Regions from separate parts of the Chryseobacterium bernardetii genome, predicted to be linked through region 3. Evidence: riboswitches for the same ligand, from Rfam matches in the RefSeq annotation. Region 3 holds a riboswitch; each other region holds the start of a gene.
What was found. Region 3 has a riboswitch for cobalamin ahead of EG339_RS23340 (TonB-dependent receptor plug domain-containing protein). Riboswitches for the same ligand answer to the same signal wherever they lie in the genome.
Positions count from the first base shown of each region.

Region 1: it holds a riboswitch for cobalamin, as region 3 does, so the genes downstream of both, EG339_RS22685 (acyl-CoA thioesterase) here and EG339_RS23340 (TonB-dependent receptor plug domain-containing protein) in region 3, are expected to answer to the same signal.
Region 2: it holds a riboswitch for cobalamin, as region 3 does, so the genes downstream of both, metE (5-methyltetrahydropteroyltriglutamate--homocysteine S-methyltransferase) here and EG339_RS23340 (TonB-dependent receptor plug domain-containing protein) in region 3, are expected to answer to the same signal.

Region 1 is NZ_CP033932.1:4,988,960-4,993,305, reverse strand. It holds gene EG339_RS22695 (XAC2610-related protein) at 1-664, shown strand, start outside; gene EG339_RS22690 (HD domain-containing protein) at 666-1,256, shown strand; gene EG339_RS22685 (acyl-CoA thioesterase) at 1,307-1,690, opposite strand; cobalamin riboswitch at 1,807-1,987, opposite strand; gene EG339_RS22680 (hypothetical protein) at 2,021-2,818, opposite strand; gene EG339_RS22675 (ATP-binding cassette domain-containing protein) at 2,851-3,513, opposite strand; gene EG339_RS22670 (endonuclease MutS2) at 3,923-4,346, opposite strand, start outside.
Region 2 is NZ_CP033932.1:4,032,395-4,036,740, reverse strand. It holds gene EG339_RS18310 (RNA polymerase sigma factor) at 1-294, shown strand, start outside; gene EG339_RS18305 (anti-sigma factor) at 296-1,102, shown strand; gene metE (5-methyltetrahydropteroyltriglutamate--homocysteine S-methyltransferase) at 1,204-3,507, opposite strand; cobalamin riboswitch at 3,683-3,867, opposite strand; gene EG339_RS18295 (Lrp/AsnC family transcriptional regulator) at 4,054-4,346, shown strand, end outside.
Region 3 is NZ_CP033932.1:5,148,343-5,152,688, reverse strand. It holds gene pafA (alkaline phosphatase PafA) at 1-1,461, shown strand, start outside; cobalamin riboswitch at 1,611-1,786, shown strand; gene EG339_RS23340 (TonB-dependent receptor plug domain-containing protein) at 1,819-3,654, shown strand; gene EG339_RS23335 (DUF5074 domain-containing protein) at 3,660-4,346, shown strand, end outside.

The sequences.
Region 1 (4,346 bases), 160 kb from region 3:
CTTTATACTATTAGGTCCATTGTGTTTCGGGCAATATAAGTTTGAGATTAAGGACGCTTCGAAAAATTATGATGCCATTATCCATATAGACAATTGTTTCGATGGGAAATGTATGGATAAAGGAACTGTTGAATTATTTAACAGCAATAACACCAAAGTACAGACTTTTACATCAGATAATTTGGTACTCCATCTTGGGGAAGGGCAGAAACTGGAGCGTGGGAAAATAATACCGCTAACAAAGGAACAGAGCCCTCTTATTTTTGATGACTTTAATTTTGACGGAACCGAAGACCTCGCTATAAGAAACGGAAATATGGGAAATTATAGTTCAGCATCTTATGATGTATATGTATTCAATAGTACAAGAATGGCTTTTGTAAAAAGTAAAGAACTTACAGAGCTGGGATCAGATAATTTTGATTTTTTTGAAACAGATCCGGTTCGTAAACGTCTTATTGCTTTCGGAAAATCAGGATGTTGCAATCTTTTTACAACAGAATATGAGGTGGTTCCAAATAAAGGACTTAGTAAAGTGCTTGAAAAAGAAGAGGACAGCAGCGAAGAGGGGTATGTAAAAGTTACCACAAAAGAAAAGAAAAATAATAAATGGATTACCAGAACCAAGGTGTATCCGGCAGATCAATATAACAGAGAAAAGTAAGATGAAGATTCAAAAAGAGATTGATTTTATCCTGGCAGTAGATGCCCTGAAAAACGTACAGAGAAGAAATTACAATGCAGATGATTCCCGAAGAGAAAATACAGCGGAGCATTCTTGGCAGATTATTATTTTAGCACAGATTCTTTATCCTTATGCAAAAAACCGTGCAGATATCGATTTGTTGAGAGTGATCAGAATGCTTTCCATTCATGATCTTGTAGAAATTGAAGCAGGAGACACCTTTCTTTTCGATGAAGCAGCTATGGTAGGGAAGTTTGAAAGAGAAAAGCTCTCTGCACAGAAGATCTTCGGAATCCTGGATGAGCCTCTGCGTACGGAATTTTTTAACTTATGGCTTGAATTTGAGGAAGAAGCTACACCAGATGCTATTTTTGCATGTTCTATTGACAGGATCATGCCTTTCATTCTGAATTCACATACTTCGGGGAAAAGCTGGACAGAAGCCGGGGTTACTGAAAAACAGATCAGAAATATGCTTGAAACGGCCATTACCAGAGCTTCAGATGAAATGGGCGAGGCTTTTGAACTGCTTTTGAACAGAAGCCTTGAGACAGAGAAAGTCTTAAAATAAAAATTTATAAAAAGTTTCGGGCGGCCTTTGGCCGCCCTAAATTCTTCTATTTATAGTATTTGGATTGGTTTCTTAAATTCATCAATTGCTACAAAAGTAAAATCACCCACAATTGCTTTTTCTCTTTCGTAAGAATACATCTGTTCAGTATAGATCTCAACGCTTACTTTCATACTGGTTTTTCCAACGTATGAAACTTTTCCGATCAGTTCTACGATAGTTCCGGCAGGAATAGGCTTTTTAAAATCGATCTTGTCACTGCTTACTGTTACCACTCTCTTTCTTGCGAAACGGGTAGCTGCAATGAAGGCTACTTCATCCATCAGCTGCATGGCAGTACCCCCGAAAAGGGTGTCGTAATGATTGGTTGTGTTAGGAAAAACCGCTTTAAAGATTCTGGTTTCGGCAGCTTCAATTCTTTCTTCTGTAGTCATATTTCATTATTAATTAAAGCGAAATGAAATGGTATCAAAACAACAGAATAATAACAGGAACTTTGGAAATCCCTGAAACAATCCATCAGATCAATAAAACTTCAAATCGCGAAAGTTTCTTGTTTAAGAAATCGGCAGGTCTCCTGACTTGTAACATCATTTATCTCCTTCCCATGCCTCGCACAGTGGATCTTTTGATAAAGACTTTAGTTACTTACAGTTGCGCGACAGTCCGTGATTTTCACACGGTTCCCTTTTAATCTGCGGTTATGCAGAACCGGTTTCTGTGATGAATAAGCGTTAAAACTTTTCGGTGCAAAAATAATGAATTTATTCCGGATTATGATAAATAATCTGGCTGATTACTCTTCCCTTTTTGATGGTCCACAGCGTTGTATATCTGTTTTCTCCGGAACCATTGATCATATAAAGAAAGATATTGTCGTTATCCAGGGAAGTTACCCCCACATTGTTGAAATCCATTGTAGGCTGGAACATATTTTTGATGGCTTCTCTTACAAAAACAGAACCTCTTCCTGGCTGTTGAAGTCTTATGGATTTAATTTCCGTCATTCCTTCAGGAAGATCATTGCCAATTCCCCAGGGCTTTACTTTATCTATAGTAAGAAGTTTTCCTTCGGCATCTTTTTCTTTTTTGCGATAGCCGGCATTGGACGGATAAATATCAATAACAACTTTACTCCTTTGGGCTGTAGGAATTTTCGGATCGGAATTATCTGTGAAAATAAGAGATCTTCCGTTTTTAGATTTGGAAGGGGTATAAGCTGGAAGCTGATCTATAAAGGCAATACGTTCCTTATTTACCATCCCTTCCTTGTCAAGGGTTTCATATCGAACAAACGGTTTGTCTTCGTCCTGCTTTTCAGGATATTTAATCCAGATCCATTCCGTTTCTCCCGGAGCAGGTTTTACATAAACAAAAACATCTCCTTTACGCATACGGATCTTATCAACAATTTTTCTGTAATTATCCTTATGTACACGTACATTAGCATACCCTTCTTCAGCTTTTACAACACCAAAAGGAACTTTATTCTGACCTTTAACGTAAGCTAAAGAAAAAATACTGAATGCAGATAAGTAAAATGCTTTGTTTATTGAAATCATTATAACAGATTTTTAATTCCCAAATATATAAATTAAATGCTTTTCGGAAGATAATTATACCGTTGTAGTTCTTTTAAATCTTGTATTGGCTTTAAATATCCGTTGGAAAGAAGGTATATATCATTTGAAATATCAAAAATATCCAGGTAATTATGATCTGAAATAATAATACCCTTGTTTATCATTTGTAAGCGGATCAGTTTTTTTAACTCTTCGGATATTTTAGGTGAAAGACTATGAAAAGGCTCATCTAATAAAATAAAGTCAGAATCAGAATGAATGATAAGAAGCGCTTCAATTATTCTAAGTTCGCCTAAGGAAAGGTTTTTAGGTTTCTCATGCAGAAAAGGCTTGATAAGACTTGAAGAATACAGTAAGTCTGTATTTTCCTTATTGCAGAAAAGCGGAATCAGTTTCTTGATTTTCTCATTTTTAGGTAAAAAGGAATTTTGAGGCAAATAAGAAATTTTATTCCTTCTGTCAGACAGATTTCTTAAAACTTTATCATTACATTTTATAAACTGGGTATCACTACTAATGGTACCGAAAATAATCCGGAGTAAAGTAGACTTTCCGGAACCGTTTCTTCCCAATAATCCTATAATCTGACCAGTTTTACAGCCCAGATAAATATCTTGTAAAATAGGCCTGCCATCAAAAGATTTTGTAATACTGTCAATATGGAGCATTTTCATAAGAACTGTGTAATAATCTCTATAAGTAGACTTAAAGATAGGGTGATTCCCCAAAGAAATAATCTTGAAAATCCAAAATTAGCATAGAAATGATATTCATTTTTAAATCTTAATTCATAGACAAAGTAATGAAGAAGGGGAAAAATTAAAAGAATGCTTAACCCAAAAGTTTGAATGTTGAGCGAGAATAAAAAAATGAGCAGCAAAATAAAGAAGGCTGCAGGAATAATCAGTTTTTTATAAAAGATCCAAAGGACAGAAAAATTTTTGGTCATAGCTGTGATTCGTAAATTTTGACCAAAAATACAGAAATGGATAATAACTAAAAAGAGAGCATCCTCAGACACTCTCTTCCATTATTGTATTCAGTTAATTTCCCAGTTCAAAGATCAATGCATTTTCAAGCCGATTAGATTCTCTCTAATTCATCCGCATCAATCGTTGTTTTGAAAGTTCCATAATTCACAATCACCTTATTTCTGGAGATTTTTTCAATAGTTCCTACGCTGGTACTTCCGGTAATTCGGACGCGCTGCCCTATTTTCATCCAGACTGCACGGTCACTCTTACGTTTTTCCTCCAGCTTTTCATTCGTTTCAGCAATCTTTTCTATCACTTCTTCCTTTTTAAGCTGTTGCGTAATTTTTCTTTTCACTACCTGCAGACGCTTGGATTCATCTTTATCAGCACCTAGTTTTCTGAATTTTTCCTGTTCAAGCAACTTTACAAAATCTTTTACCACATCTTTTCTGGATTTTCCTTTCGTATAGCTATCAATGAAAGCTTCAATCTTGTTCCCGAACTGAAGTTTACGGTGTTCCTCCTCATATAGC
Region 2 (4,346 bases), 1.1 Mb from region 3:
GATTATCTGAAATCTAAAGGATTCCAGAATGAGCTAAAAAACCAACCCCTTCCCGATTTCGTATATAATACTACAGAACTTTCAACAGTCAATAATTCAGTTGATTATATTGGATTTAATAACGTTCTTGAAAATCTGGAAGTTGACAAACAGGAACTCATCAATCTTTCTTATTACCAGGGATATACACAGCATGAGATTTCTGAAAAACTGAAGATACCGCTTGGAACTGTAAAGACAAAAATGCGGAATGCATTAATGAAATTAAAGGACTTGTTAAAAGATTATCAATAAATTGAACACTAAAGAATACATATCATCCGGAATTATAGAATCTTATATTCTAGGTCATGCTTCTCCTGAGGAAGCAGGTATTTTGGAATGTGTGAGAAAGAATAATGCTGAAGTAAAGGCCGCTTTTGAAGAGGCTCAAAAAACCATGGAAAATCTCGCTACAGCACAGGCTATAGCACCTCCAGGTGATTTGAAATCTAAAATTTGGAGCAAGATCCAGCAGGAACAGAATCCAGAAGAAGAAAAAACTCTTTCTGAGGAAATTTCTACCGCCTCTTCTCCGGAAGTGTATGAAATTAAAAAGACAGCTCCCTGGAAAACTTTAGGGATTGCTGCTTCTGTTTTATTTTTAGCAAGTATTGCCGGGAATCTTTTCTGGTTCAGTAAACAATCTGAAGTGCAAAAAGAAATTGCAGTTATGAAGACTGAGAAACAATCCCAGGATCTTAGAATTCAAAAAATGAATCAAAAAATTGCGATGTTTTCTAATCCTGATATGCAGATGGTTATGTTAAAAGGTGTAGAAAATCATAAGGAGGCAAAAGCAATGGTTTTCTGGGACAAAAAGACAAAAGACGTTTATCTTAATGCAGAAAATTTACCTAAGGCCCCTGCAGGAATGCAATATCAGCTTTGGGCTATAGAAGATGGAAAACCTGTAAGTGCAGGAATGTATTCAGAAGATAAAGACAGCCAGGTTGCTTTGGCTAGTATACCTAAAGCGCAGGCCTTTGCGGTCACTCTTGAAAAAGAAGGCGGAAGCCCGGTTCCAACAATGGAAAATATGTTTGTAATGGGAGGAATTTAGTGAAAGGCAGTATATTCTAAATTACAGCATTTCTGCTTCAAAAATAAAAAAAATAAAAGCATCCGGCCGGATGCTTTTATTTTTTATGGACTTGAAAGTATTTAAGATGCAAATTCTACAGAAACTTCTTTAGCGGCAGCTACCATCGCAATTAAAGCTTTTTCGGTTTCTTCCCAATGTCTGGTTTTTAAACCACAATCCGGGTTAACCCAAAGCTGCTGGGCAGGAATTACCTGTTGGGCTTTCATCAGTAATGCTGTCATTTCTTCCTTGGATGGAACTCTGGGTGAATGTATATCATAAACACCAGGGCCAATTTCATTAGGATATCTGAAGTCTGCAAAAGCCTGTAAAAGTTCCATTTGCGACCTTGAGCATTCTATCGTTATCACGTCAGCATCCATATCAGCAATATTCTTAATGATATCGTTAAATTCTGAATAGCACATATGGGTATGGATTTGGGTAGTGTCTTCTACTCCACTGGCTGATATTTTAAAAGCTTCTACAGCCCATTTCAGATAATTCTGCCAGTCGGTTTTTCTCAATGGAAGCCCTTCACGGATGGCAGGTTCGTCAATCTGAATAATTCGGATTCCCGCCTTTTCAAGATCCTGAACTTCATCACGAATGGCCAGGGCAATCTGTTTACAGGTTTCAGAACGCGGCTGATCATCACGTACAAACGACCATTGTAAAATAGTAACAGGTCCTGTTAACATTCCTTTTACCCATTGGTCTGTTTGAGATTGAGCATATTGAGACCAGTAAACCGTCATAGGCTCCGGACGGGAAACATCTCCAAATATGATGGGAGGTTTTACGCAACGGCTACCGTAGCTCTGTACCCATCCGTTTCTGGTGAAAATAAAACCTTTCAGCTGTTCTCCGAAATACTCCACCATATCATTACGCTCATACTCTCCGTGAACAAGAACATCAATTCCTATGTTTTCCTGCCAGCGGATCGTTCTTCTGGTTTCCTCTTTTAATAAAGCATCATACTGTTCTGCCGTTAATTCACCTTTTTTAAATTTAGCCCTCCAGCTTCTTACTTCGGCAGTTTGTGGAAATGATCCTATAGTGGTTGTAGGAAATAATGGAAGCTGTAGCGCTTTTTGCTGTTGTTCTTTACGGATGTTAAAAGCATTTTTTCTTTGCGAATCCTTTTCTGTAACGGATTCAGCTCTTAGCTTTACTTCCTTATTATGGATAAGTGGTGAAGTTTTTCTGTGTGAAACTGCTTTTTTATTAGCTTCAAAGTCCTGCAGAATGTTATTGTCTGTTGTTCCGGAAGCCAATTCTTTAAGGACTGCTACTTCTTTTACCTTTTGTTTGGCAAAAGCCAGCCAGTTCTTTATTTCGGGTTCAAGGGCCGTTTCAAAGTCTAAATCACATGGTGAATGCAGCAGAGAACAGGATGGTGCAATGAAGACTCTTTCAGGTCCCAGTTTTCCGGCTGCTTTGGCTATCAGTGAAAGAGATTTTTCATAATTATTCTTCCAGATGTTTCTTCCGTCTACTACTCCAAGAGATAAGCTAAGGCTTTCAGGGATACCGTGGAGAACATCCTCCAGCTGTTCCGGGCATCTTACCAGATCAATATGCAGTACATTCACCGGAAGCGAAACGGCAAGAGGTAAATTATTCCTTAATCCTTCAAAATAAGTAGTTACAATGAACTTAAGCTTTGGAAAAAGCCTTCTGAGTTCAGCATATACAAAAGTGTAGGTTTCTTTTGCCTTTTCAGTGATATCCAATGCTAAGAATGGTTCGTCAAACTGAATCCATTCAGCACCCTGAAGCTGAAGCTTTGATACTATTTCAATATAAACAGAAAGTAGATTATGAGCGAGATCCAGTTTATCAAATCCTTCTTCTTTTTCCTTTCCTAGCAGCAAATAAGACACTAAGCCGATGATAACAGGCTTTGCATTGATTCCTGCCTGTTTAGCACCTGCAAATTCATTGAATATTTTATCTGAAGTTAATTTAAATTGTTGATTTTTAAAAAACTCAGGAACAATATAATGGTAATTGGTATCAAACCACTTGGTCATTTCCATGGCTGTAATATCCAATCCGTCTTTCTGATAGCCTCTTGCCATAGCAAAATAAAGATCCAGTTCAGAATTGTTCTTTTTAAGTGCTACTTCATGGTAACGTGCAGGGATAGCGCCTACCACAAGGCTCATATCCAGCACCTGATCATAGTAAGAAAAATCATTGCATGGAATAAGATCAATTCCTGCTTCTTTCTGAAGGTTCCAGTTTTGGCTGCAGATTGTTCTTCCTGCGGTAAGAAGTTCTTCCAAAACAATTTTGCCTGACCAATACTGTTCGCAGGCTTTCTTAAGTTCTCTTTTGCTACCAATACGCGGATAGCCCAGAATGTGAGTTTGCATTTTTACAAATTTTAGATTACACTTTATCTTCAATGCTCTTTGAAATGCTTCGAATGCCTGTACGGATAATAAACTCTTTTGAAATCAATGATATAAGCAATAGGTACAATTCTCCAAAGAGAAATGCACTGTACTATATCATCTGTATGACTCAAAAGCTTCAGACCGCGAAAGCATTGTCAATTCAGTAAAGGCAGGTCTCCTGGCTTGTAACAGTTCCGTCATCCTTCCCGCTTTTGGCAGTGGATATACAAGGACGGAAGCCTTTGGTGTGTTACTTACAGTTGCGCGACAGCTCGTGATTCTCACACGATTCCCTATTAATCTACCTTCAGTAAAACCTTTCCTGTTTGATGAAGATGGTAAAGAACATATCTGTTATCAATACAAAGAGTAACAGATTTTAATTTTGTGTAAAATTATTAAAACAGAATATATTATTAATTAAATATATTTTATTTAGTTAATTTAGCTTTTAAAGTATCTTTTTAAAGAATATAATTCTGTAAATTTGAAAGATTATAAATTGTAAAAGAATAATATTCTGTGGAACAACTTGATGATAAGGATATAAAACTACTGAAACTGCTTCAGAACAATGCCAAATTAACCGTTAAAGAACTTGCTAAGGAGATTAACCTGTCGCCTTCTCCCGTTTTTGAAAGAGTAAAGCGGCTAGAGCAGGAAGGTTTTGTGAAAAGATATGCAGCTGTACTGGATGCTGAAAAGCTAAACCGGGGATTTACGGTGTTTTGCCAGATCAAATTAAAGATCCATGACCGGTCTGTGGGATATGATTTTGTAAAAGAAATTATGGAAATTCCGGAAGTGGCAGAATG
Region 3 (4,346 bases):
TTGAATACAGGATATTCTTTAAATAATGTACATATTCCTTATGTTCCTACCATTACTGCTTTGGGGCATACTTGTATTTATACAGGATCGGTACCTGCCATTCACGGGATTGCCGGAAACGACTGGACAGATAAAGAAACAGGTAAAGGCGTATATTGTACTGCTGATGACAGTGTTCAACCAGTAGGAACAACCAATACAAAAACGGGAAGCCACTCTCCGAAAAACCTTTGGTCTACAACGGTAACGGACGAATTGAGACTGGCAACAAATTTCCAGGGGAAAGTAATCGGGGTTTCTTTAAAAGACAGAGCTTCTATTCTTCCTGCAGGCCATACGCCAAACGGAGCTTTCTGGTTTGATGACAGTACAGGAAACTTTATCACAAGTACATGGTATATGAATGGTCTTCCTCAATGGGTAAAATCATTCAATTCTCAGAATTTACCGGAAAAACTGGTTGCTAACGGCTGGAATACTTTACTTCCGATCAGCCAATATACAGAAAGTGCACCAGACAATTCTCCTTGGGAAGGATTATTAGGAAGCGCCAAAACACCTACATTCCCTTACAATGATCTTGCAAAAGATTATCAGACAAAAAAAGACAACATCCGCTATACTCCTTTCGGAAATACACTCACATTAAAGTTGGCTGAAGCTTCTGTGGAAGGAGAAAAATTGGGAGGTGATAATATTACAGACTTTTTAGCAATCAATTTAGCTTCTACGGATTATGCAGGGCATAAATTTGGCCCGAACTCTATTGAAGTAGAAGATGTTTATATCAGATTAGATCAGGATTTAGCACAATTTTTCAATTATCTGGATTCAAAGGTTGGTAAAGGTGAGTATACCGTTTTCCTTTCTGCAGACCACGGTGGCGCACACTCTGTAGGATTCTTAAAAGAGCACAAAATTCCGACAGGTTTCTTTGGAGAAGATGCTGAAAAGAATCTTAATCAAAAACTGAAAGATAAATTCGGGGCTGATAAATTAATCAACGCGATTGATAACTATCAGATTTATTTCGACAGAAAAGTGTTGGCCGACAGTAAACTTGAATTGGATGATGTAAGAAACTTTGCTGTTAAAGAACTGGAAAAAGATCCTACTGTTTTATATGCGGTTTCTGTAGATAAAGTTGCTGAATCAAGTATTCCTGAGCCAATTAAACAAAGAATTATTAACGGAATCAACAGACAGAGAAGCGGAGATATTCAATTGATATCTCATGATTCTATGCTGCCGCCATATTCTAAAACAGGAACTACACACAGTGTTTGGAATTCTTATGACTCACATATCCCATTAATCTTTATGGGGTGGGGAGTTCAGCAGGGAGAAAGCAATAAGCCTTATCACATGACAGATATTGCGCCTACGGTTTCTTCATTACTGAAAATCCAGTTTCCAAGCGGAAATGTTGGAAATCCAATTACTGAAGTTATGGGTAAATAAGCTGAATAACATATATAGAAAAAACATTCCTTCCCGGAATGTTTTTTATTTTACCAAAGTAATGAGGGTTGTGAAACTATTTTCCAGTAGGGTCTGGTTTGGTTTTTTGAGTCATAAAATTCATTTTTTGCCTAATACATTTAAAAAACTATCTTTGCAAAAATTTTGGTTTCCAGTATATTGGAATGAAAAGGGAATTGGGTGAAACTCCCAAACTGTCCCCGCAACTGTAAATCGCAATAAAAGTTTCTGTACACAGCCACTGTATAAACGGGAAGGCACAGAAAGCGAAAGTCAGGAGACCTGCCAGAATAATAATCAAAAAACATATTGCTTTCGGAGGAAAAGTAGAATGATATGAATATAAAAAGATTTCTAGTACTGTTTTTGTCATCTTATGGCTGCTTTCTTTCCGCACAGGAGAAAGCTGTTGATACTATTTATATTTTCGACAGCCAGATGAACAAAGTGAAACAGTTTCATCCTGTGAAAATCATTAATACTGAAGATGTTGAAAAGAACTCCAGTAATCTTTCAGAGCTGTTGAGGTTTCAATCTTCCATTTATATTAAAGAAAACGGACGTGGTGCTGTTTCTTCACCATCATTTAGAGGAACTTCAGCTAATCAGACTGCTTTTGTCTGGAACGGAATTAATATTAACTCCAATTTTTTGGGTCAAGGAGATATCAACAATATTGCCTTATTCGGATATGACCAGATTGGAGTAAAAGCAGGCGGGGGAAGTGTTACTTATGGCTCAGGTGCTATTGGTGGCAGTATTCACCTGAACAATATCCTTGATTTTAATAAAGGGTTTCACGGATCTCTATTTTCAGAAGCAGCTTCTTTTGGTACTTATAATAATTTTGTTAAAAGTTCTTACAGTAATGAAAAATTTAGCTTTAAGACTTCTGCAAATTATGCTGTAAGTGCAAATGATTATGAGGTGCCGGAATTTGTAGTGGGTACAACTCCATTTAAAAATATCAATGGAAGATACTATAATACAACCTTTAATATTGGTGCAGCTTATAAAATTACTGATGCTCAGACTATTTCGTGGCAAAGCCAGATATTTGATGCTTCACAGCATTATATAATTTACGAGGAAAATGGTAACAGAACAAAGTATAAAGCTAATACTTTGCGAAGCCTGATTTCGTGGGATATTAATAAAACTAATTTTTCAAATAGTTTAAAGGCTGCTTATACTGAAGATAATTACCAGTATTTTCCAGATATCTATTTGCTTAAATCAACTGGGGCTGAGGGAAAGAATTATATATTTAAAAACGACTTTAATTATTTCATAACTCCGAAGATTAATATTAATGCAATCGGAGAGTTTCAAGTTAATAAAGCTGAAGGTTATGATATAGGTAATATTAGCCGGAATGTAGTTTCTTTAGCCGGAATGGTAAGGTATTTTGCTTTTAAAGATTTACGCTTTGAAGCCGGAATAAAAAAAGACTTTGTAGAGGATATTTCTTCTCCGGTTATGTATTCTTTTTCAGGAAAATGGAACGTTTTGAAATGGTATCATATAGGCGGCAGTTTTTCAAAAAACTTCAGATATCCTACTTTTAATGATCTTTATTGGAAACCTGGAGGCAATTTGGATTTACAGCCTGAAACTTCTTCCAATATAGATATGGATCACGAGTTTAATTTTGGAGATTTTAAAATTATTCTCAGCCCATATTATATGGATATTAAAAATTATATTAGCTGGCTTCCTACATCTTACGGATATTGGGCTCCTTTTAATACCTATAAAGCCGAATTTTATGGATTGGAATCCAATATTACCTGGAATAAAAATTTTGGCAGACATAGTCTAAAGATCAATGCTGGATATACCTATTCAAAATCTGTAAATAAAGAAACTAACAAGCAAATGATGTATGTTCCTTTACATAAAGCTACAGGTTCTATAGATTATACATTTGATTTTCTTAAAATCTATGCTCAAGGACTTGTTAATGGACTCACTTATACCACTGCAGATGAAAAAAGATCTGTGGCATTAGATCCTTATTTTATTTTAAATGCAGGTGTTTCTGCAAATATTTTTAAAAAAAATACTTTAGGATTTAAGGTAAATAATCTTACAAATATTGTGTATCAAACAGTATTTGATTATCCAATGCCGAAAAGAAATTATAGTATTTACGTAACAATTAATTTTTAAATCATATGAAACTAAACAAACTTTTACATCTTCTTTTTGCTTTCGTACTTCTTTTAGGTGTTGCATCATGTAGCACCGACAGTAGTGATGAATTACAGCCTAGAATTGATTACGCCAATGGATTTCTGATTGCAAACGAAGGAAAATATGGTACTCCAAATGCTGAAGTAACTTTTGTAACTTCAGATCTAAGCCTTAAACAGGATAATATTTTCTCATTCAATAATGGAGGGAAATTAGGAGATGTTCTGCAGATGATTGCTTTCAATGGTAACAATGCCTATTTATTATTAAACAACTCAAATAAGATTCAGATTGTAAACCGTTATAATTTTAAAGCAGCTGGTGAAATTACATCCGGGCTTAATCAGCCTCGTTATATGGCTTTTGCAAACAATAATATTTATGTAACTAATGATAAATACCAGGGAGATAAATTTGTAAGTGTTTATAAAGTTTCAGACAATTCTCTTATTAAAAAAATTCCTTTTTCAGATACTGTTGAGAGAATCGTAGAAGCAGGTAATAATATCTTTGTACAGAATGCTTCGTTTGGATATGGAAACAATATTACACTTATTAATACAACTACCAATGAGATTCAGAAGACCTTTTCTGTAAACGGAAATATCAATAAAATCATTTCAAATAATCAGAATGTTTATGCTATTGCAGCTGGAACTACGGATTCT